Regions from separate parts of the Nocardia sp. FBN12 genome, predicted to be linked through region 1. Evidence: riboswitches for the same ligand, from Rfam matches in the RefSeq annotation. Region 1 holds a riboswitch; each other region holds the start of a gene.
The links. A riboswitch is a leader RNA that binds a small molecule or an ion and turns the genes downstream of it on or off. The one in region 1 is predicted to bind S-adenosylmethionine.
Positions count from the first base shown of each region.

Region 2: linked by a shared signal. The riboswitch ahead of ACWZHB_RS30155 (aminotransferase class V-fold PLP-dependent enzyme) and the one ahead of ACWZHB_RS04590 (amino acid ABC transporter permease) in region 1 are both predicted to bind S-adenosylmethionine.
Region 3: linked by a shared signal. The riboswitch ahead of ACWZHB_RS26505 (rhodanese-like domain-containing protein) and the one ahead of ACWZHB_RS04590 (amino acid ABC transporter permease) in region 1 are both predicted to bind S-adenosylmethionine.
Region 4: linked by a shared signal. The riboswitch ahead of ACWZHB_RS33390 (bifunctional o-acetylhomoserine/o-acetylserine sulfhydrylase) and the one ahead of ACWZHB_RS04590 (amino acid ABC transporter permease) in region 1 are both predicted to bind S-adenosylmethionine.

Region 1 covers NZ_CM132926.1:902,148-908,055, forward strand. The annotation lists gene ACWZHB_RS04575 (LLM class flavin-dependent oxidoreductase) at 1-446, opposite strand, end outside; gene ACWZHB_RS04580 (ABC transporter substrate-binding protein) at 475-1,437, opposite strand; gene ACWZHB_RS04585 (amino acid ABC transporter ATP-binding protein) at 1,470-2,231, opposite strand; gene ACWZHB_RS04590 (amino acid ABC transporter permease) at 2,228-3,208, opposite strand; SAM riboswitch class I at 3,366-3,460, opposite strand; gene ACWZHB_RS04595 (glycosyltransferase) at 4,454-5,626, opposite strand; gene ACWZHB_RS04600 (LppM family (lipo)protein) at 5,628-5,908, opposite strand, start outside.
Region 2 covers NZ_CM132926.1:6,405,018-6,410,925, forward strand. The annotation lists gene ACWZHB_RS30145 (S8 family peptidase) at 1-1,337, opposite strand, end outside; gene ACWZHB_RS30150 (AAA family ATPase) at 1,361-2,491, opposite strand; SAM riboswitch class IV at 2,810-2,924, shown strand; gene ACWZHB_RS30155 (aminotransferase class V-fold PLP-dependent enzyme) at 2,966-4,282, shown strand; gene ACWZHB_RS30160 (excalibur calcium-binding domain-containing protein) at 4,755-5,072, shown strand; gene ACWZHB_RS30165 (hypothetical protein) at 5,110-5,415, opposite strand; gene ACWZHB_RS30170 (flavin reductase family protein) at 5,432-5,899, opposite strand.
Region 3 covers NZ_CM132926.1:5,613,804-5,619,711, forward strand. The annotation lists gene ACWZHB_RS26500 (O-succinylhomoserine sulfhydrylase) at 1-886, opposite strand, end outside; gene ACWZHB_RS26505 (rhodanese-like domain-containing protein) at 897-1,313, opposite strand; SAM riboswitch class IV at 1,331-1,450, opposite strand; gene ACWZHB_RS26510 (Rv0361 family membrane protein) at 1,496-1,954, opposite strand; gene ACWZHB_RS26515 (FAD-dependent oxidoreductase) at 2,145-3,533, shown strand; gene ACWZHB_RS26520 (amidohydrolase family protein) at 3,570-4,424, shown strand; gene ACWZHB_RS26525 (DUF456 domain-containing protein) at 4,452-4,934, opposite strand; gene ACWZHB_RS26530 (CaiB/BaiF CoA transferase family protein) at 5,062-5,908, shown strand, end outside.
Region 4 covers NZ_CM132926.1:7,108,811-7,114,718, reverse strand. The annotation lists gene ACWZHB_RS33395 (NADP-dependent isocitrate dehydrogenase) at 147-1,364, opposite strand; SAM riboswitch class IV at 1,791-1,901, shown strand; gene ACWZHB_RS33390 (bifunctional o-acetylhomoserine/o-acetylserine sulfhydrylase) at 1,984-3,300, shown strand; gene metX (homoserine O-acetyltransferase MetX) at 3,297-4,442, shown strand; gene ACWZHB_RS33380 (TetR/AcrR family transcriptional regulator) at 4,446-5,081, opposite strand; gene ACWZHB_RS33375 (oxygenase MpaB family protein) at 5,220-5,908, shown strand, end outside.

The sequences.
Region 1 (5,908 bases):
ACCTCGTCGCTGTCCCACAGCGCCCGGAACACCTCGTAGCCTTCACGATTGCGGTCCCACTGATCCTCGGTGGTGACGTGATACAGCTGTGCCTGCGCCGCGCCGTTGCCCTTGCCGATGATCAGTTCGAGCCTGCCGTCGGACAGATTGTCGAGCGTGGAATAGTCCTCGAACGCCCGCACCGGGTCGAGCAGGCTCAACGTGGTGACCGCGGTGAACAAGCTGATCCGCGAGGTGAGGGCCGCGATGTGGCTCAGCACCACCGGGGGAGCGGCGGACAGGAACGGATCCTCGTGGCGCTCACCGACCGCGAACCCGTCGTAGCCGAATTCCTCAGCGCGCTCGGCCTGTTCGATCACGTCGTGCAGGCGATCACGCGTTGTCGGCACCACCCCGGTCACCGGATCGGGCACCCGGGTGATCAGCGTCATCAGCAGGAATTTCATGCGCGGGCTCCTAGCTTCTCGAACGACCTCATGCGGCAGGCTTTTTCGGCAGGCCGGGCGGGTTGATCCGCGACTCGGTGACCTTCTCCGAATCCAGGCCCCAGCGATCGAGGACCTTCTGATAGCTGCCGTCGGCGATGGCGTGGACGAGCGCCTTGTGCACGGCGGCATTGAGGCCGCTGTTCTTCTTGGACAGCACCGCGATCTCGCCCTGCAACGCTTCACCGGCGCCCGAGAAGGTGGCGATGATCTTGGTTTCGCCGGTGGTGGTCGAGTGGTAGATGCCGGTCGGATTGGGGCCGATGTAGCCGTCGAGCCGTTGGGAGGCGAGCGCCAGGTAATAGTCGGTGATCTGCTGGTAGTAGGCGATATCGATCGGCGCCAGCCCCTCGGCGACGTTCTTCTCGCTCCACTTCACCAGCAGCTGTTCCTGATTCGTCCCCGCGCCCACTCCGATGCGCTTGCCCACCAGGCTCTTGCGGTCGGTGAAGACCAGCGAGCTGTCCTTGGGCACCTCGAGTGCGACGTTGTCCTTGCGGTAGGTCGCGAAGTCGTACTTCTCCTTGCGCTCCTCGGTGACGGTGACGTTGGAGATGAACGCATCGGCCTCGCCGGAGTCGATCCGCACGAAGCTCTGCGACCAATCCGCCACCTGTGGAACCAATTTCAGTCCAAGGATGTCGGCGACCAGCGAGGCGAAATCGACTTCGGAACCCACCACGGTCTTGTCATCGGTGGCATAGAACCGCAGCGGCGGGGCGGCACCGCCCGACCCGGTCACCAGCAGCGTGCCGCGATCGCGAATCGCCTGCGGCACTTCGGCGGCAATCGCGTCGACCTTCGCGACCCGCACCCTGCCGTCCTGCGCGGGCGAGAGGTCGAAGGTGACCGAACCCGCCTGGACGGTCTCGGCGGATTCCGGATCGGCGGTGCAGCCGGTGGTCAGCAGCGTGGCCGCCGAGATGATGCCGATCAGTGTGGAGAGCTTCATCGGTGTCGAAACCTGTTCTTCGGAAGGGATACTCAGCGCACGCGGGACAGGAATGCCTGCGTGCGTGGATGTTCGGGGCGGTCGAGGACGGTGGCGGCGTCGCCCTGTTCGACGATCTGTCCTTCGTCGAGGAAGACCACCGTGTCGGCGACCTCACGGGCGAACCCGATCTCGTGGGTGACGATCACCAGAGCCGTGCCGGTGCGGGCGAGATCGCGGATCACCGAGAGGACCTCGCCGACCAATTCCGGGTCGAGCGCGGAGGTGGGCTCGTCGAACAGGATCAGCCGCGGCTTCATGGCAAGGGCCCGGGCGATCGCGACGCGCTGTTGCTGGCCGCCGGAGAGCCTGCGGGGGTAGGCGTCGGCGAAATCGGCGAGGCCGACCCGGTCGAGCAGCTGTTCGGCCTCCGCGACCACCTCGCCGCGCGGGCGGCGCTGCGAGGAGACCGGGGCGAGCACGACGTTCTCCAGCCCCGTGAGGTGCGGGAACAGATTGAACTGCTGGAATACGAAACCGATCCGGCCGCGCTGGGCGCGCACCGCGTGATCGGGCAGCGGGCGCAGCGTATTGCCGCGCTGCCGGTAGCCGATCAGCTCACCGTCGACGTGCACGGTGCCCGCGTCCTGCGCCTCGAGGTGGTTGAGCACCCGCAGCAGCGTGGACTTGCCCGACCCGGACGGGCCGATCAGCGCGACGACCTCGCCGGTGCGCACCGCCAAGTCGATCCCACGCAACACCTCGGTGCCGTTGTAGGACTTGCGAATTCCTCGTGCCTGCACCGCGGCGGTCATCGGGTGGCTCCTCGGGGTGCGGCGGCGATCTCGGTGACCTTGGCGCGTACCCGCTGCCACGGCGTCGGCGGTAGCTCACGCTGGGCGCCCTTGGCGTAGTGCCGTTCGATGTAGAACTGGACGATCGTCAACGCGGTGGTGAGCACGATGTACCAGGCCGTGGCCACCATCAGCAGCGGCACCACCCGGCCGTTGCGGCCGAAGATCACCTGCACCTGGTAGAACAGCTCGGCGATCGCCATCACCGACACGATCGAGGTGCCCTTGAACAGGCTGATCACCTCGTTGGCCGCGTTGGGCGCGATCGTGCGCATCGCCTGCGGCAACACGATCGTGCGGAACTGCCGCCAGCGCGGAATCCCCAGCGCGGCAGCCGCTTCCAGCTGGCCCGCGTCGACGGCGAGCAGACCGGCCCGGATCAGTTCGGCCGAGTACGCCGCCTGATGCAGGGCCAGGCCGATCACCGCCGCGGTGAAGCCGCTGATGACGCCGTTCACCTCGAAATCGAAGAACCCGGGCCCGAACGGAATGCCCACGGACAGCCGGGGATACAGGTACGCGATGTTGAACCAGAACAGCAGCTGCACGATCAGCGGGATCGAACGGAACGCCCAGACGTAGGTCCAGGCGATCACCCGCAGCACCGGATTGTTCGACACCCGCCCGATCGCCAGCAGGGTGCCGATGGCGAAACCGAGGACGGTGCCCCACAGGGTCAGCTCGATGGTCACCCGGAGGGCGGCCAGCACGGACTTCGCGGTGAAGTACTGGGCGAATGTGCCCCAGTCCCAGCCCGGATTGGTGATCAGACCGTGCGCGAACTGGGCCACCAGCAGCAGCGCGATCGCGGCGACGACCCACCGCCACGGGTGCCACGAGCCGGCGATCCGCGGAAGATCGTCGGCGGATTCCGGTGCGGCGGGCGGCGCGTCGCCCGGCGGTGCGGTCTCGGCGCCGGAGACGGCGGACGCGGTCATAGGAGTCCTTCGGGAACAGTGGAACGAGGCACAGTGACCTCCACCCGGCCAGTTACGGGTTCGCGAGCTGGCGGCACTCAGGCCGGACAGGCAATCGCGGTCACTCGGCACTGGTCGATATGGCGGCGGCGGTATCCCACGGTCAGCACGGCAATCTCCTCCATCGAACCCGGCAGAAGCACCCACACCCTCGAACAGGGCGGGTTGCTGCGACGTCGTAGAGCCAGGTCTCTCGGTCGCTCTGGATGGTTGTGCTCCGGCGTTGCGTCCCGAGCTGAATCAGCATGTGGCACAGATGCCGTGGCGGCAACGGTAGAAATCAGCGTGAGCGCAGAGCTTGGAACCGGGTATGGATGTGGGCACAATTGCCCCGGTTCGGCGAGGTCACTGAGCTGCGGTGGGGTTAGCCGCAGAATTGCGACGCGCCGAACGGCCGGTTACTTCACCTGCCCGGATTCACCCGCTGCGCGCGGTAGCGTCGGCCTTCTCTGCGTCGATGAGGAGTACGTCGTGATCATGCCGCGCCGTTCCACCACACTGACCTCGCTGACGGCCTGCGCCGCCGCGCTGGTGCTGGCCGTGTCCCCGGCCGTCGCGGAACCGGCCGCCCCGGTGACGCCCGCCGTCACCCGGGACGCACCGAACTCCACGCCCGCCGCGGGTGCCGGTGATCTACTCGGCGCCTATCAAACTGTCGTCGAGACGCTGAAAGCGATGGGTATCCAGCCGTTCCTCTACCCCACGGTGGCCGCGAACTGCACCGGCGACGGTGCGGGCCTGGTCCCAGCGGTCGCGGGCGCGGTGCCGGGCCCGTGGCCGGCGAACACGCTCCCGATCCCCGGTCTTGACCTGTCCGCCGTGAAATCGGGCCAGACCCTGTTCACCTTCCTGCCCTACGGTCTGGCTCCCGACACCGCCGCGACGAAAACCTCGGGTATGCAGGTGGCCTGGCTCAATATCAGTACCGGGCGGGGCGGTATGGCGTCGATGGGGCCGATCGCGGACATCGTGCGCGCGATGGTTCCGCCCGGGGTTCCTGTCGAACTGCGTCCACTCGCCGAAACCGCGATCCGCGACTTCCTCTTCGCCGCGATTCCCGTCGGTGGCGTCCGCGCGGTCCCCGTGGACACCGGCCGCGGCACCGTGCTGGCCGCCGTCTTCGGCACCACCGACAACGCGGCCGCTCCTGCTTCTTCTTTCCGACGATCGGCATCACCGAAGTGGACTGAGTGGGCGGCGAGGCGTTCAGGCGTGGCGGGCGATCGATTCTTCGGGGGTTACCAGGGGGCGTTGTTTCCAGCGGAGGCGGCCGGTGCGGTGGCGGTGGTGGGAGCGGGTCCACAGGGTCAGGTAGTGGGCTACTGCCAGGGGGTGGGCCAGAGCTGAGGTGAGGTCGGACGGTGCCGGGGGGCGGCGGGTTTCGATGGTGCGGGCGGTGAGGCGGCTGGTGACGGCCGCGAGGTAGCCGAGCAGGCCCGCGCGGCGGGTGCGGCCGCGGCCGAAGAGGGCGGCCAGTGGGGGGATCCAATAGGCGAGGGTGGCGAGGATCGCGATGGCGGCGCCGGTGTCTCGGCGGCCGCCGTAGGCGGACCAGAGCCAGCGGGTGTAGCCGTCGGTGAGTTCGGTTGTGCCGGTGTACATTCTGGTGCTCGCGGCCGGGCCCGCGGTGATCAGGGCAGTACGGTGGCCTGCTCGGCGGACGGCGCGCGCCAGGTCGAGATCCTCGGTGGCACTGGCGGCTACGGCCGCGTGGCCGCCGGCGGCACGGTAGGCCTCGGCGTCGACGGCCAGGAACTGGCCGCACGCGACGGCGGTGGACGGGCGCAGGCTGTGGTTGGCGGGGCCGACCGGCAGGGTCGAGGCCCATGACCAGGCGAGCAGTGGCTGGACCAGGTGTTCGGCGGCCGAACCGGCTTCCTGCACCGGCCAGGCGGAAACCAAACCCGCTTCGCGCCTGCGCAATTCGGTCACGGCCGCGGCGATCGCCTGGGGAGCCAGGCGCACATCCGCGTCGACGAAGACCAGGGCGGCCGCGTCGGTGCGGGCGGCCAGGCGGGCGCACGCGGCGGCCTTACCGGTCCAGCCGGGTGCGGGGTGGGCGGCGGAGCGGAGCACGGTGAAGCGCTCGTCGCCTGCGATCGCGGCCAGTGCGGCGTCGTAGGTGCCGTCGGTGGAGGCGTCGTCGAGGATCAACACGTGCAGGCGGGGGACGCCGGTCTGGGCACGAAGGTCGGCGATCAGCGCGGGGAGGCGCTCGGCTTCGTCGCGAGCGGGCACACAGACCGTGACCGGCTCGATCACGCCCGCGACGCCACGTGGCAGGGTGCGCAAGGTGAGCAGGTTATAGGCGGCGGTGGTCGCGCCGAGCGCGGCCAGGCCGGTGCCCGCCCAGGTCAGGTAGCGGGCCGCCGCGCCCATGTCAGCGGCCCAGTCTGCGACTGGAGATCTCGCGCCACATCTCCGAGGGGGAGAAACCGCCGCGGGGGGCGTGCGGCGGGGCGGGGTTGCGATCGCGGAACGCCAGCCCGGCGATCAGCGCGGCCACCGCGAGGGTGATGCCGCCGACGATGCCGGCCCAGCCCGCGAACGAGCGGGTGTTGGGGTCGGCGTATTTCACCTCGGCGCGCAGGGTCGACACCTCGCCGGCGGGCAGCTTCCACGACACGGTGTTCTCGCTGTTGGAGGTTTCGCGGGTGCCAT
Region 2 (5,908 bases), 1.9 Mb from region 1:
TACGGCGCCCTGTTCCACTGCGCGCCGACACGATCCGATGAACCGACCGCCAGCGCGTTGACGCTGTCGGCCGGAACCTGCACGCGCGCATTGCCACTGGGCTTGTCGGCTTCGCCGTTGTTGCCGACGGCGATGGTCGCCAGGGTCGTGCCGTCGCTGAGGTAGTCGTCCCAGAACGCGGTCCAGGCGTGCACTTCGTCGTCCTCGATCGGGAGTTCGGGGCCGATGCTGACATTGACGAACTCGTACTTGCGTTGGCGCAGCACGGTATCGATGCGTTCGATCGCCGTGTACAGCTCGCACTGGTCGTCGTCGGTGTCCTCGTCGAGTACCTGATAGTGGTCGACGAAGCCGTACGGGACCGGGACCGGGTGCACTGGGTCGACGCTGCCGAACAGCAGGGCGGAGGTGACACGGTGGCCGTGGTCGAGGTAGTTGCGGTGCGGCGCTGCGCTGTCGGCGAAAGTGTGGGCGTCGACCCAGCGGGCCAGCGGGGTTTCGGTGGGCAGGCCGCCGTCGAAGACCGCGATGGTGAGTTCGCGATCGGTCGGTTCGGCTGCCGGCAGTGCCGGGCGGAACGTGGAAAGCGTGGTTCTGGTCGCTGTTTCGCGTCCGAGTTGGGTACGCATGCGCGGCATGCGGCGGATCACCCGCGTGAACGAGTAGCCGGCGAGCGCGGCGATGGCGGCGTTGGTGCCGGTGACGGGTACGAAGGCAAGGCCGCCGTTGTCGAGCCTGCGATCGATGGCGACGTCGAGGTCGAGATCACGGGAGAAATCGAGCAGACCCTGGAGGGTGATATCGCGGTCGGAGTGCAGGACCAATTCGGCGACTGTCTCCGAATCGCGGGGCGCTGCCGCGAGTCTCAGCCTGTCGTCGGGGTTGTTGAGGCGGAATTCCTCGAGGCTGACGATGCCGTTCTCGGCGCCGCCGAGCGGTGCGTCCGCGCGAAGCCGCGCGGCGAGCAACTGCAGATTCACCCGGGTCGTAGCCAAGAACAGCAGGGTGCTAGCCCGTGGTTTGCCGTGCAGGGGTGCGATCGCCACCGGCCTGCTGCCGAGCGGGTCGAGCTGCATCGAGGTGAGAAGCCTTGTGGGATAACCACTTTTGGACAGATACTGCGGATGCAGGGTGACGGCGGTGACCGTCTCGTCCTCCGGGCAGGCCGTTTTCGGCAACGAGTCGGCACTCGCGGTCGCCGCGCTCAGCATCGGCGCGAGGCGGGCCCGCGCCTGCTGCACCGTGTACGGCGGCTGCGGCGAACCACCGGATCTGCTGGGGGAGATGGGCGTGGTCAGTCGCTCACCGAAGCCGATCAGAAATCGCGGTCCCGCCACCCGTAATCCCCCCAGCTGCCACGTTATTCCCGTCGATGTGTGAAGCCACGGATGGTGTCACGCGAGACCCCCGTGAGCGCACTGATCTGTCTCTGAGACAAGCCTGACACGCCGGTCAGCGTCTGGGCGAGCCGTAACCGATCCGTTTTGGGAAGTTCAGCTACTAGTCGTGCGGAATGCTCGGCCATCAAGCCGGGCAGTAGCTGGTCCTCGAGCACGCAACGCCTGCGCAACCGCAGCATGGTCCGTTCTATGTCGTTGAACGACAAGCCTTTCGACGCGAGCGCCACCGCGTCCACCGCGCCGTCGGGCAGTGGTTGCCCGGCGAACCGGCGGATCGCCTCGCAGCGTTGCTCGGCCTCGGGCAGTGCGAACTCCACGCTCACGTCGAAGCGTCGCCACACGGCCGGGTCGAGCAGGTCGGCGTGGTTGGTCGCGCCGATGACGAGGCCACCGCCGGTCGGCCAGTCGTCGATCTGTTGCAGTAGCACCGTCACCAGGCGTTTCAGTTCGCCCACGTCGCGGTCGTCGTCGCGGCGTTTGGCGATGGCGTCGAGCTCGTCGAGCAGCAGCACGCACGGCCGCTGTTTGGCGTAATCGATGGCGTGGCGCAGGTTGGTGCCGGTCTTGCCGAGCAGGCTGCTCATGATGGTCGCCAGGTCGAGCACCACCAGCGGCAGCGACAGTTGGTGAGCCAGCCAGGCCGCGGCCATCGTCTTGCCGACGCCGGGCGGACCGACGAACAGCAGGCTGCTCGCCGGGGTGAGATCGGCGGCGGCCAGCCGGTCGGCCTGCTTGCGTTCGTCGACGATCTGGGTGAGCACGGCGTAGGTTTCGGCGGCCAGGATCGGCACTTCGGCGGTGGAGCCGGGCGCGATCACCCGCAGCAGCGGCAGCCGGCTGTCGCCGTCGACCGGAATCGGCGTATCCACTTCCGCGCGTAGGGGATTGGCGCGCGTGGGGTTCTGTCGCAGCAGCGCGATGAGCGCATCGGCGAGCTGAGGGCTGGCATGGCGGTGTCGCCGCGCGGCACGCCGCACGAACATCGCGACATCCTGTTCACGCCCGGCCAACGCCAATCTGGCCAGGTGGACGAATTCATCGGGCAGATCGGCGCTCACGTCCGCCGAAGTGGAGCTCAAGGCGTGTGACATGGTCTTCTTCCGATCGTATGCGTGGACTGTTTTCGCTTCACTCGATCGTACGGCGTCCATCATGGGCAAAGTTCACCCCTTGTGTACCGGTTTGACATCGGACCCCACCCGCAGCGCCACATTGATCTGCCGAGCCCTCAGCGCAGCAATTCCCTTCGTCGGATGCTAGTTCCGCCACGCCGGGTCATGGGCGATTCTTTTCGCTTCGGGCGTGCCCAGCGGGCGCTGGTGTGCAGTGTTCGAGGCGCTGGTGCGCAGTGCTGGCACTTTCGGCGCGGTGGTTGACATCGCCCGCGGTCGTCTGTCACTCTCGTTGCAGGTCACGAGTACCAGCGTTCAGCCCCGGCTTGCTGGTCGGCAACCCTCCTCCGCGGTGGGGTGCTCCGGGTGACGACCTGGCTGACGTCCGGATTGGGCGCGGCAAGCGCGGGCCAACTCTTGTGGAGCGGGTCCCTGAGCCGACGGGATTTCGTCATGACTGCTGTAATCGACCCCACCTGTGCCATCGCCGCTGTCACCGGCGCTGACCTGCAGGTTCCGCTCGTTCAAGGCGGTACCAGCTCCTACGCCAACTTCGACTACGCGGCAAGCGCGCCTGCGTTGAAGCAGGTCACCGACCGGATTTCGCAGTTGCTGCCGTTCTACGCCAGCGTGCATCGGGGCGCGGGGTACGCCTCGCGGATCTCCACCGAGTGCTACGAGGCTTCGCGGGGATCGGTCGCCCGGTTCCTCGATGCCGATGACGACCAGGTGGTGGTGTTCACGCGCAACACCACCGATTCGCTGAACCTGCTGGCCGGGTGCGTGCCGGGGGAGACCGTGGTGCTCGATATCGAGCATCACGCGAACTTTCTGCCGTGGACCGAGCACGGCCGTCGCGTCGTGCGGGCCGCCGCCACGGTCGAGGAGACGATTCAGCGTGTGGTCGCCGAGCTGTGCAGCAAGCCTGCCGCGCTGCTCGCGGTGACCGGAGCGTCCAACGTCACCGGTGAGGTGCTGCCGCTGGAACGGCTCGCACGCGTCGCTCACCTGTGTGGTGCGCGCATCCTCGTCGACGCCGCTCAGCTGGCTCCGCATCGCCGGATCTCCCTGCGCGAGACGGGGATCGACTACCTCGCGTTCTCCGGGCACAAGCTGTACGCGCCGTTCGGTTCGGGCGTGCTCGTCGGCCGGCGGGACTGGCTGGACCAGGGCGAGCCCTACCTTGCCGGTGGTGGTGCGGTGCGCGATGTCGGCGTGACAGAGGTCGAGTGGGCGTGCGCGCCCCAGCGGCACGAGGCCGGATCGCCGAATGTTCTCGGCGCGGCCGCTATTGCCGCCGCGTGCGACGCACTCGCCGCCATCGACCCCACCGAACTCGTTGCCCACGAACGCTTCCTTGCCGATCGCCTGCGCGACGGACTCTGCGCGATCTCCGGTGTCGACCTGGTCAGCATCTGGTCCGACAGCCCTGACTGTGTGGGCATCGTCGCCTTCACGGTCGCCGATTTCGCCCCCGGCAAAGTCGCCGCGTACCTCTCCGCCGAACACGCCATCGGCGTCCGCGACGGCCGCTTCTGCGCCCACCCTCTCCTCGCGAGCCTCGGCCTCGACGCGGCCCTGCGAGCCAGCATCGGCCTCGGCACCACCGCTGCTGACGTAGACCGCCTGATCGAAGCGGTAGCCACCCTGGTCACCAACGGCCCCACCTGGAATTACGCCGCCACCGACGGCCACTGGAACCCCACCCCCGAAACCCGCCCCCTCACCGCCGCTTCCCCCGAAGGCGCGGCCCCCTGCCTGCTCGCCTGAACACCGACCCGGCGTAATCGTGCAACCGGGCCTTCCCAGTCGGAATTCTGATTGGCACGAGGGGAGATCGCACGATTACGCCGGTCCCGTCGGCCGTCCGGTTGTCGGATAGCGGCATCTCGCCCGTACCGGGAAATCCAGCGAGCCGAAGTCGAGAAATCTGCTGGTTTGACACTCCGTCAGATTGGGTAACGCGTATCGGACCTGTCGCGATGAAGCCCCCGAGATTGCCCGTAAATCCAAAGGGGACAGAGTGGCCCAGCCGATTCCGCCGTCCGATCCGTGGGCTCGTCCACCCAGGGAACCCGGGAAGAAGCGGCGATGGCCGCTGATTGCCGGGATCGGAGTCGCCGGCGTGCTCGGTCTATCGGTGGTCGCCGGTCTCGGCGACGACGAACCAGCTCCCGCCGCACGGATATCGCCCACTTCGACAACTCGCATTGTCGAATCCAGCACTACTACAACAACTTCGATGACGCAGCCCACGACCACCTCATCGACCGTGTCGACGCTCGCGCCGACCACGACAATCGATGTACCTGTGGCTCCCGTTGCGCCGACCACGACGCTTGCGCCACCCGTCGTTATCCCTGTGCCGACCACGACGGTCGAAGTGCCTGCCCCACGTGTTGCGCCAGTCCCGGAGCCAGAAGCGCCCGCGCCGGCAAGCGCCTATTACCCGAATTGCAAGGCTGCCAAAGCGGCTGGCGCCGCCCCGCTTCACCGGGGCGACCCCGGCTACAGCTCCAACTTGGACCGAGACGGGGACGGCATCGCCTGCGAAAAATAGGCGATCGACGGAGTTGCCCGAAGGTGCGGCACCCTGCTCAATCGGCTGCCAGTCTCGACGCACTGCCGTTGGTGGCGATCACGTGGTCGGTCGCGTCCAACGAATGAATGACGTCGTCGGTGCGGATGTACTGGGAGATCGTGTCCGAGAAGATGAGGGCGAATCTGGCTCTCGGGGAGCAGAGGAACTCGATCGCTTCCAGGACTCCGTGGGCGACGACCTGATCTGCTCGTCGGAGTTCGACACGGCCGCCTACTTCGAACTCGCCGATGGCATCGCCGACTACGGACGGGTTCGGTCTCACGCTCACAGGGAAGACGCCGGTCACGCGGAACTCGCTCATCAACAGAGGTTTTCGATCAGGTGTCGAGTGCTGTCGGGCGGTGGTATTTGCCGTTGTAGTACAGCAGCGGGGCCGCGGAGGGGGACTCTTCGGTTTGGTCGTGGACTCGGGTGACCAGGCCTACGGCGAGGGTGTGGTCGCCGAGGTCGATGAGTTTGTGGACGGTGGTGCGCAGCCAGATGGGGGTGCCGTGCAGGACTGGTTCACCGGTGTCGAGGGTGGTCCAGAGGGAGCGGTCGGTGAAGCGGTCGGCCGCGGTGCGGGAGAAGCGGTGGGCCAAGTGGTGTTGGTGTTCACCCAGGAAGTGGATCACCACCGAGTCCGCGGCTCGCAACGCGTCGATGCTCGATGAGGTGTGGGCGATATTGAACGACACCAGTGGCGGCTCCAACGAGAGCGACGCGAAGGATGTCGCGGTGAATCCGACCGGCCCACTCTCCGCTCCGAGAGTCACTACCGTGACGCCGGCCGGATAGTGCCGCATCGAAGCCCG
Region 3 (5,908 bases), 2.7 Mb from region 1:
ATTTCACCCAGTCGACCGCGTTCTTGGTCTCCAGGAATTCGGCCACTCGCAGGGCCGACTCGGTGGAGTGGCGCACGCGCAACGGCATGGTTTCCAGGCCCTTGAGCAAGGTCCAGGCGTTGAAGGGGCTCAGTGCCGGGCCCGTGTGGCGCATCAGGGTTTTGACGGGGCCGTCGATGTAGTCCTGTGCGCCGAGGATGGCGCCGCCGAGGACGCGGCCCTGGCCGTCGATGTGTTTGGTGCCGGAGTAGACCACCACGTCGGCGCCGAGTTCGAAACCGCGCTGGAGCAGGGGGGTGGCGAAGACGTTGTCCAGCACCACCTTCGCGCCCGCGGCATGGGCAAGCTCGGTGACCTTGCGGACATCGACGAGAGTCTGCATCGGGTTGGCGGGGGTCTCGAAGAAGACGGCCTGGGTGGAGACCGACAGCGCCTGCTCCCACTGGTCGAGGTCGTCACCGTCGACGAAGACGGTTTCGATGCCCCATCGCGGGAGGATCTCGTTGCAGACCACGAAACAGGATCCGAACAGGCTGCGGGCGGCGACGAGACGGTCGCCCGCCTTCAGCAGGGCACCGAGCGCGGTGAACACCGCCGACATGCCGGACGCGGTCGCGAAGGCGGCTTCGGCGCCGTCGAGCAGGCGGATGCGCTCCTCGAACATCGCCACGGTCGGGTTGCCGAACCGGGAGTAGACGAAGTGCTCGACGTCGCCGGTGAACGCGGCCTCGGCGGCTTCGGCGCTCTCGTAGACGAAACCCGAGGTCAGGTACAGCGCCTCGGAGGTCTCGTCGAAGCCGGAACGGCGCAGGCCGCCACGCACGCCGAGCGTGCCGGGACCGACGCCCTCGGGCAGTGGCTTGTCGAACGAACCACCCGTGATCATGCTTTTCTCCTTAAGCCTGACGCCACGGCAGGCCGACAGCGCGCCAACCGGTGCTGCCGCGCTGACCGAACGCGTCGGGACCACCTTCGAAACCGTCGAGCACGTTGTAGGACGGTGCCACGCCCGCCGCCGTCGCCAGGTTCGCCGCGTGCGCGGAGCGCTGGCCGGAGCGACACAGGAACACGACCGGTGCGTCGTCCGGGCGACCGGCGAGTGCCTTCTCGAGCTGCACGCCGAACGCGGGGTTGCGGGTGCCGGTGCCGTCGACCCATTCGATGAAATGGGCCGGGCGTTCGATGGAGCTGGTGTCGGGAATGCCGATGTGTGCCCACTCGCCTTCGGTGCGCACGTCGACCAGCACGGCGCCGGGGTGCTCGGTGAGCAGCTCCCACGCCTTCTCAGGGGTGATGTCGCCGGCGTAAGTCATGTCGATCCTCCTGCGTGAATCCGCTCTTGCCGTGCCGGAAATCCCCGAACACACGGCCAGGTCGTCACCCGGAGCACCCCACCGCGGAGGAGGGTTGCCGACCAGCGAGCCGGGGCTTGATGCTGGCACTCATGACCTTGCGATCTGAGATTGCCTCGGCACCGGTCATCGTGTCAAACGATTCAGAAGGTGCACACCAGCCACGCGCTGTCCACGCGGGTCAGTTTCCAGTTGCTCGCCGCCGGGTTCCCGTTCACCACGAGCGCGGCGTCGATTTTGGCGCGGTCGCCGTTCACGGTGGCGTTCTCGAAACCCTTGCCGTCGATCGTGACAACCGATTTCGGGCCGCCGAGCTGTTCGCCGAGGCCGGAGGACTCTTCGCTGAAGCCGGGGCAGGCCACGCCCGCCGGCGGACGGAGCTCGCTGCGCGAGCGCGCGTCGATATAGTTGGTGACGGCGGCCGCGAGACGGTCGGCCTCTGTGACATTTTTCTCAGCGGGTGAGAGCAGTCCGCCCGCCACGATGCCGATGAGCACGATGATCGCGATCACCGCGGCCGCGACGAACGGGACGATGGAACGCTTGTCGGTCTGATCCACCACTACGGGCTGGTCGTCCGAGCCTGTTTGCTCCTCGTTCATGTTGTAATCCTGACAGACCCGCGCGAGCAGCTACACCGCGCGCCGGGTGGCCGCGACGCCGCAGCTAGAATCGCCTTGATCGGGGCCTGCTATGGCCTGGGGTATCAGCTGCCAGTAAGCGGATGTCCGACTTAGCCTAAGCTAAGTTGACGCCGTCAAATCAGTTCTCGACCAAAGGGTGCGCGTAAAGATGACCGAACAGAGTGCAGCGACTCGCCCACTTCGCATTGCGATCGTGGGTGCGGGACCGGCCGGTATCTACGCCGCCGACGCGTTGATGAAGTCCGATGCCGACGTGAGCATCGACCTCTACGAGCGCATGCCCGCGCCCTTCGGCCTGATCCGCTACGGCGTCGCCCCCGACCACCCGCGCATCAAGGGCATCATCACCGCCCTGCACAAGGTCCTCGACAAAGACCAGGTCCGCCTGCTCGGAAACATCGACTACGGCACCGACATCACCCTCGACGACCTGCGCCAGTTCTACGACGCCGTCATCTTCTCCACCGGCGCCAACGCCGACCGCGCCCTCGCGATCCCCGGCATCGACCTCGACGGCTCCTACGGCGCCGCCGACTTCGTGTCCTGGTACGACGGCCACCCCGACGTCCCGCGTTCCTGGCCCCTCGAGGCCGAGAAAGTCGCCGTCCTCGGCGTCGGCAACGTCGCCCTCGACGTCGCGCGCGTGCTCGCCAAGACCGGCGACGAGCTGCTGGCGACCGAGATCCCGCCGAACGTCTACGAAGGACTGAAGAACAACAAGGCCCTCGAGGTCCACGTCTTCGGACGTCGCGGCCCCGCCCAGGCCAAGTTCACGCCTTTGGAACTACGCGAACTCGATCACTCGCCGACCATCGAGGTCATCGTCAACCCCGAAGACATCGACTACGACGAAGGCTCCGAAGCCGCGCGCCGCAACTCCAAGCAGGTCGACATGGTCGCCAACACCTTGGAGCAGTGGGCCATCCGCGACCACGGCGACCGCCCGCACAAACTGTTCCTGCACTTCTTCGAATCGCCCTCGGAGATCCTCGGCGAAGACGGCAAGGTCGTCGGTTTGAAGACCGAACGCACCCAGCTCGACGGCACCGGCAACGTCAAGGGCACCGGCAACTTCACCGACTGGGACATCCAGGCCGTGTACCGCGCCGTCGGCTACCTCTCGCAGAACGTCACCCAGCTGCCGTTCGACGATCAGGCGGGCACGGTGCCCAACGAGGCCGGTCGCGTGATCTCCGACGACACCGCCGAAGGCAACGCCCGCTTCATGCCCGCCACCTACGTGACCGGCTGGATCAAGCGCGGCCCGGTCGGCCTCATCGGCCACACCAAGGGCGACGCCAACGAGACCATCGCCTGCCTTCTCGACGACGCCAAGGCCTTCGCCCCCGCGCCGAAGCCCGAGCTGGACGCCGTGACCGAGTTCCTCGAGGGCAAGGGCATCCCGTTCACCACCTGGGCCGGCTGGTACCGCCTCGACGCCCACGAGCGCGCCCTCGGCGAGCCCGAAGGCCGTGAGCGCGTGAAGGTCGTGGAGCGCGAGGACATGCTGCGCGCCTCCGAGCCGAACAAGGCCTGAGCTGCCGCCGCTCCCGAGATAGGGCATTCTGTACAGGTGTTCGATGCCCACGTCCACATCATCGATCCGCGGTTTCCGCTGATCGAGAACGAAGGCTATCTCCCCGAGCCCTACGTGATCGGTGACTATCGAAAGCGCATGGGGCACTTCGATGTTCGCGGCGGTGCTGTCGTCAGCGCGTCTTTCCAAGGCGTTGATCAGACATATCTGAAGGCAGCACTGTCCGCGCTCGGTCCCGACTGGGTCGGCGTGACCCGGCTCGACCTCGATGCAGGAGACGACGAGATCCTGGAGCTGGACCAGGCCGGTGTGCGGGCCCTGCGGTTCAATCTCAAGCGCGCGGCCGCCGATATCACCGAGATGACGTTGCAGGCCCTGCGCGCCTATGAGCTGGCGGGCTGGCACGTCGAGCTCTACATCGACGGGCAGATGCTGGCCTCGCTGCAACCGGTGATCTCGAAGCTGCCCGCGCTCTCGATCGACCACCTCGGCATGTCCCAGGAGGGACTGCCGTACCTGCTGGACCTGGTCGACCGCGGCGCGCGGGTGAAGGCAACGGGTTTCGGCCGGGTCGAGATGGATGTGGCCGAGACGCTGCGGCGCATCCACACGGTCAATCCGGGTGCGCTGATGTTCGGCAGCGATCTGCCGGGCACACGCGCCGGTCGGCCGTTCGAGGACCGCGATGTGGACCTGATCTCCCAGGTGGTCGGCTCGGATATGCACGCGGTGCTCGAGGACAACGCCCGCGAGTTCTACCGATTGCCCGCGGTGCACCGCCCGGAGCCGACGCCGCCGCGCCGCACCGATAATCCGACCATCCCGATTCCGCGCAACCTGCTCCCCGGCGCGGACGACCACACCCGCCCGCTGCCGATCATCGAGAAATAAGCTGTTCTCGGCCGCGGCGCCACATACTCAGCTGATAATCACGCCGGTGAGCCACACGCCGGCCGCGATCAGCGCGCCGAACAGCTCGACCAGCATCGACAGGCCGACGCCCTTGAGCGCGTGTACCGTCGCGGGCCACGCCAGGTCGTTGGTCTTCAAGCGGTACAGCTCGGCCAGGTAGACACCGAGCACGAAGCCGATGAACAGGCCGACGATCGGGATCACGAAGAAGCCGACGACGCCGAGCACCGCACCGGCCAGCAACGCACGGTTCGACACCCCGGCCTCGCGCATCCGCTTACCCGGCCAGGTGTACTTCACGACGCCGGAGAGGACCAGCGCCACTGTCGCGATCGCCAGGACCGTCCAGGCCGTCGCGCCGCCGGTCATGAACGCCCACACCGCGATTGCCGCGAAAACGAGGATCACCCCCGGCAGGATCGGTACGATCACGCCGACGATGCCGACCAGAATGACGAGGCCGACAACGACCTCACCCCACACGCTCACTACCGGTCCTCCCGTTGCCGCGCCGAGTCGCGCTCGTGCGAATTCTCGCCCATGCTCTACCCGAGCCGCCACCCCAGCGCTATTGTCGGAGTGTCAATACCGTTCGACGACGAACTGAGGTCACCGCGTGAGCACGGAGTCCACCGCCAAGCAGGGGCCCCTTGCGGGCATCAAGGTCATCGAGTTGGCAGGCATCGGGCCAGGTCCGCACGCCGCGCTGCTGCTGGCTGACCTCGGCGCCGACGTGGTGCGCGTACAGCGCGCCAACCAGCTGCCCGGCTTCATGGAACGCCCGCAGTGGCGTGGGCGCACCATCGTCGAGGCGAATCTGAAAGACCCCGCCGACGTAGCCAAGATCCTCGACCTGGTCGAGAAGGCCGATGTGCTGCTGGAAGGCTTCCGTCCCGGCGTCACCGAGCGGATGGGCCTGGGCCCCGACGATGTGCTGGCCCGCAATCCCCGCCTGGTCTACGGCCGGATGACCGGCTGGGGCCAGCACGGCCCGCTCGCCGATCGCGCGGGACACGACATCAACTACATCTCGCTGACCGGTGTGCTCAATGCCATCGGCCGCAAGGGCGAGCGGCCGGTACCGCCGCTGAACATGGTCGGTGACTTCGGCGGTGGCTCGATGTTCCTGGTGTTCGGCGTGCTCGCCGCGCTGGTGGAGCGGCAGAGTTCCGGCAAGGGCCAGGTGGTCGACGCCGCGATGATCGATGGGGCACTTGCCCTTTCGCACATGATCTGGGGCATGCGCGGGGTCGGTCTGTGGTCCGATGAGCGCGGCACCAACCTGCTCGACACCGGCATGGCGTTCTACGACACCTACGAGACCTCCGACGGCAAGTACATGGCCGTCGGCGCGATCGAGCCGCAGTTCTACGCCGAACTGCTGGCCGGATTGGAGATCGATCCGGAAGGTCTGCCGATGCAGATCGATCCGAACGGTCAGGAGCAGCTGCGCAAGCTGTTCA
Region 4 (5,908 bases), 1.2 Mb from region 1:
ACCCATCCGCTACCCGAGATGAGCGTGAGTTAGCCCACCGTGGGAACAACCACCGGGTACGGACGCAGAAAGTGCTCGCATCGGATTCGATGCGAGCACCTTCTTACAGTCGTGTGGTTTCGCGGTTCAGCGCGGAACGCAGCACATCACTTCAGAGCGCGAGCCAGGTTCACATCGAGCGCGCCGAGGAATTCCTCGGTGCTCAGGTAACCCTGGTCCCCACCGACGAGCGCGGCGAGGTCCTTCGTCATCTGACCGCCTTCGACGGTCTTGATGACCACGTCCTCGAGCGCCTGCGCGAAGCCGATCACCTCGGGGGTGTTGTCCAGCTTGCCGCGGTGTTCGAGGCCACGGGTCCAGGCGAAGATCGACGCGATCGGGTTGGTCGAGGTCGGCTTGCCCTGCTGGTGCTGGCGGTAGTGCCGGGTGACCGTGCCGTGCGCGGCCTCGGCCTCACAGGTCTTGCCGTCCGGGGTGAGCAGCACCGAGGTCATCAGGCCGAGCGAGCCGAAGCCCTGAGCCACGGTGTCGGACTGCACATCGCCGTCGTAGTTCTTGCAGGCCCAGACGTAGCCGCCCTCCCATTTCATGGAGGAGGCGACCATGTCGTCGATCAGGCGGTGCTCGTAGGTGAGGCCCGCCGCGTCGAACTCGGCCTTGAACTCGGCGTCGAAGACTTCCTGGAAGGTGTCTTTGAACATGCCGTCGTAGGCCTTGAGGATGGTGTTCTTCGTGGAGAGGTACACCGGGTAGTTCTGCTGCAGGCCGTAGTTGAACGAGGCCCGCGCGAAGTCTTCGATCGACTTCTTGAAGTTGTACATACCCATGACGACGCCGCCGTCTTCGGGCATCTTCACGACCTCGTGGATGATCGGCTCGCTGCCGTCCTCCGGGGTGAAGGTCAGCGTGACGGTACCCGCCTCGTAGACCTTGAAGTCGGTGGCGCGGTACTGGTCGCCGAAGGCGTGACGGCCGATGATGATCGGCTTGGTCCAGCCGGGCACCAGGCGTGGCACGTTGGAGATGATGATCGGCGCGCGGAAGATGGTGCCACCCAGAATGTTTCGGATGGTGCCGTTGGGCGAGCGCCACATTTTCTTGAGGCCGAACTCTTTCACCCGCGCTTCGTCGGGGGTGATGGTGGCGCACTTGACGCCCACGCCGTACTTCTTGATGGCATTGGCCGCGTCGACGGTGACCTGGTCGTCAGTCTTGTCGCGGTACTCGATGCCGAGGTCGTAGTACTCGAGGTTCACGTCGAGATAGGGATGGATCAGCTTGTCCTTGATGAACTGCCAGATGATCCGGGTCATCTCGTCGCCGTCGAGTTCTACAACGGTGCCTTCAACCTTGATCTTGGACATGGATCTTCGTGTCCTCCTCGGTGGGTGCCCTTATTGCACGGCTAGGCGAACACGCTTGTGAGCGGACCCCAGCAGTTCCAACAGACAACGTATATGCCCCGCGTTGTCTGCGGGACGTGTGGTGCAAACAAGACGAGCGTACTGCTGTCCCCCACCTCACCGCGACGGGAGGCCCCACTGTGCGGGACGGCGCGAAGCCACCCCGCCCCGACCGCCCTTCGGTACCCGATCGGGCCCTGACCGGCTACTGAACGGTAACAACCGGGCCCGCGTGGTGACGCGCGCCCGGTCAGCCTGCGATCGGCACCGCGGCGGCGAGGCATCAGCTCGTGCCCGAATGTTCGAACACCGTCGAACGAGTGATCTTCAGCCGAAATGCGGGGGAAGTTTCCGCCTGCGGGAGATGTCCGGTTAACATGACGGCAAGGTCATGAGTACCAGCGCCAAGCCCCGGCTCGCTGGTCGGCAACCCTCCAGCTGCGGTGGGGTGCTCCGGGTGATGACCGGGCTCTCGAAAGTCGAGAGCAAGCGCGCATTGCAGGAGGCCCCCATGTGTTGTTGCCAGTCGATCCGACCCAATTGACGAGATCCCCCGGCTGACACCCATTTGGAGCACGACATGACCGACTCATCCCTGCCCGAGAACTGGTCCTTCGAGACCAAGCAGATCCACTCCGGCCAGGCACCCGACGCCGCCACCGGCGCGCGCGCACTGCCGATCTACCAGACCACCTCGTACGCGTTCCGCGACACCGAGCACGCCGCCGCGCTGTTCGGTCTCGCCGAGCCGGGCAACATCTACACCCGGATCATGAACCCCACCCAAGACGCGGTGGAGCAGCGCGTGGCCGCGCTGGAAGGTGGCGTCGCGGCGCTGCTGGTGGCCTCCGGCCAGGCCGCGGAGACCTACGCGATCCTGAACCTGGCGGGCGCGGGCGACCACATCGTGTCCAGCCCGCACCTCTACGGCGGCACCTACAACCTCTTCCACTACTCGCTGCCCAAGCTGGGGATCACGGTCTCGTTCGTCGAGGATCCCGATGATCTCGCGCAGTGGGAAGCCGCGATCCAGCCGAACACCAAGGCGTTCTACGGCGAGACCATCGCCAACCCGAGCAGCGCGGTGTTCGACATTCCCGGTATCGCCGGCATCGCGCACGCACACGGCCTTCCGCTGATCGTCGACAACACCGTCGCCACTCCCTACCTGATCCAGCCGCTGGCGCACGGCGCCGACATCGTCGTGCATTCGGCGACGAAGTACCTGGGCGGGCACGGTGCGGCCGTGGCGGGTGTCATCGTCGACGGCGGCACCTTCGACTGGACCGTGCGCGACGCCGATGGCAACGCGCGTTTCCCCGGCTTCACCGAGCCCGACCCCAGCTATCACGGTGCGGTGTTCGCCGATCTCGGCGCGCCCGCGTTCGCGTTGAAGGCGCGCGTGCAGTTGCTGCGCGATCTGGGCGCGGCGGTCTCGCCGTTCAACGCCTTTCTCATCGCCCAAGGCATCGAGACGCTGAGCTTGCGGGTCGAACGGCATGTCAGCAATGCCGAGACGGTCGCGAAGTTCGTCGCCGAGCAGCCGGGCGTCGACGCCGTGTTCTACGCGGGCCTCGAGTCCTCGCCCTGGCACGCGCGGGCCAAGGAGCTGGCCCCGAGGGGCGCTGGCGCGATCGTGGCGTTCGAGCTGGCGGGTGGTGTCGATGCGGGCAAGAAGTTCGTGGACGCGCTCAGCCTGCACAGCCATGTAGCTAACATCGGTGATGTGCGTTCTCTCGTGATTCACCCGGCGTCGACCACGCACTCGCAGTTGACGCCCGAAGAGCAGCTGGCGGCCGGTGTCACTCCCGGCCTGGTCAGGCTCGCGGTGGGCATCGAGGGAATCGACGACATTCTGGCCGATCTGCGGGCCGGGTTCGCGGCGGCGACGACGTGACTGTGAGCACCGAATCGCCGATCGCCCGACCCGGAACCGGGGTGGCCCTGCTGCCACCCCCGGACGGGCGTGTCGGCGTGATCGCCATCGGGGACGTGGCGCTGGAGAACGGCGCCGAAGTCCGCGATGTGCGGCTGGCGGTGCAACGCTGGGGCGAGCTCTCGCCCACGCTGGACAATGTGGTGCTCGTCGAACACGCGCTCACCGGTGACTCCCATGTCATCGGTGGGCCCGACGGGGCGCCCGGCTGGTGGGAGGGCATGGTCGGGCCCGGCGCGCCGATCGACACCGATGAATGGTGCGTGATCGCCACCAATGTGCTCGGCGGCTGCAAGGGCAGCACCGGGCCTGCCTCGCTCGCGCCCGACGGAAAGCCTTGGGGTGCACGGTTTCCCGAGCTGACCATCCGCGATCAGGTGACCGCGGAGGCGCAGTTGTTCGACGTGCTCGGCATCGAGCGGCTCGGCGCGGTGGTCGGCGGCTCGATGGGTGGCATGCGGGTGCTCGAGTGGATGATCGGCCTGCCCGAGCGGGTTTCGGCCGCGCTCGTGCTGGCCGTCGGGGCCCGCGCCACCGCCGATCAGATCGGCACCCAGACCACCCAGATGGCCGTTATCGCGGCCGATCCCGACTGGCAGGGCGGCAACTATCACGGCACCGGTCGCGCGCCGATGACCGGTATGGGGCTGGCCCGGCGCATCGCGCACCTGACCTACCGCACCGACGGCGAACTCGACCACCGCTTCGCCAACAATGCCCAGGGCGACGAAGACCCGTGGAACGGTGGACGTTACGCGGTGCAGAGCTACCTCGAGCATCAGGCCGACAAGCTGTGTCAACGCTTCGATCCAGCCACCTACGTACTGCTCAGCGAGGCCATGAACCGCCACGATGTGGGTCGCGGGCGCGGTGGTATCGCCGCCGCGCTGGCGTCGACATCGGTGCCGTGCGTGGTGGGCGGGGTCGACTCGGATCGCCTGTACCCGTTGAACACTCAGGCCGAGCTGGCCGAGGGGCTGCCGGGCTGCGCGGGTCTCGAGATCGTGCACTCGCGCGACGGGCACGACGGGTTCCTCACCGAGGCCGCCGCGGTGTCGAAGTTGCTGACCGAGACGATGCGCCTCGCGCGGGAGAACCGCTGACGTTCACTGCCCGGTCAGCAGGGTGACGATCGAACGGACGTAGGCCTGAAGCCGTTCGCGCGGATACTCTTCCGGCTCGCTGACCCCGAGCCGGCCGAGCATTTCGGCGACGGTGAGGGTCGAGCTCGCGAGCAGCCCGGCATCCATGCCCGACCACTTCGGCAGCACTGAGATGCCCATGCGGACAAGCGCTTCCGCACGCTCCAAGATCTCGGCGCGCGACGCGCGAAGAGCCGCGCGATATTCGTCGGGCGCACTCGCCGGGGTGGCGAGGATCAGCCGCCAGCGAGTCGGATTCGCCAGTGCCACACCGACGAACGCTTCGACGGTCGCCGAGGCAGCGGCCAGCGGGTCGGCGCCGAGCAGGTCGTCGGGCAGCGTGTCGGCGATCTGATCCAGTCCGCGTTCACGTTCGCGCTCCAGCAGCGCTTCGACGAGTTCGGCGCGGGTCTTGAACACCGTGTACAGCACAGGTTTTCCGACGCCCGCCGCCTGCGCGACGGCCTCCATGCTCAGCTCGTGCAGTTCCATCCGGCCCAGGACGGTGAACGCGGCGTCGAGAAGTTGCGCGCGGCGCTGTTCCGGCGGCAGGCGCGGTGCGTAGCGCCGTCGAGGTCGTTGCTCCTGCGTCGAGGTCACCCGCCCACCTGCCTTTCGCTCGCCGACGATACCCGTCAGCCTTCGGCACAAATCCTACGCAACCGTTGTATTCCCGTCGAGTGATTGCTACGGTGGTGTTGTATTCAATCTTCCTCGCACGGCAAAGGGGCATGTGCAATGGCTTTCGATGCGTCGACTCTGCGTCGCGACGACTACGGCTTCTTCGGGCCGGATTCCCCCACCTGGAAGGTGTGGGCGGCGCCGACCGCGCTGATCGGATTCCAGCGCGCGGTCACCCTCGAGCACTTCGATCCGTTCCTGACCGCCGCGGTCGCCGATTCGCACGGGATCTACGACAACCCCGCCACCCGTCTCGACCACACGCTGTCCTACTTCCTGCTGGTCGCGCTCGGCGACGGCCGCACCGCCATCCAGGCCGCCGAACACCTGATGAAGGTGCACGCGCCGATGACGGGCGTCGAACCGATCAGCGGCAAGCGCTACAGCGCCAACAACCCCGACTCCCAGTTGTGGATCCACGTCACCGGGTGGCATTCCGTGCTCAAGGCCTACGAGATGTTCGGGCCGGGGCCGCTGAGTCCCGCCGAAGAAGACCGGTACTGGGCCGAGTGCGTGATCGCCGCCGAACTACAGACCTGCAAGCCCGCGGATGTGCCGCGCAATCGTGCCGAGGTCCGCGCGTACTTCGAGCGCGTTCGGCCGCAGTTGTGCGTCAGCGAGCGGGCCGTGGAGGCCATGCACTTCCTGCTGTGGCCGTCGGTGAGCAAGGGTTTGCCGTTCGCGGTCGGTGGCCGGTTGCTGTCGCTGGCGACGATCTCGACGCTGCCCGCCTGGATGCGCGAGCT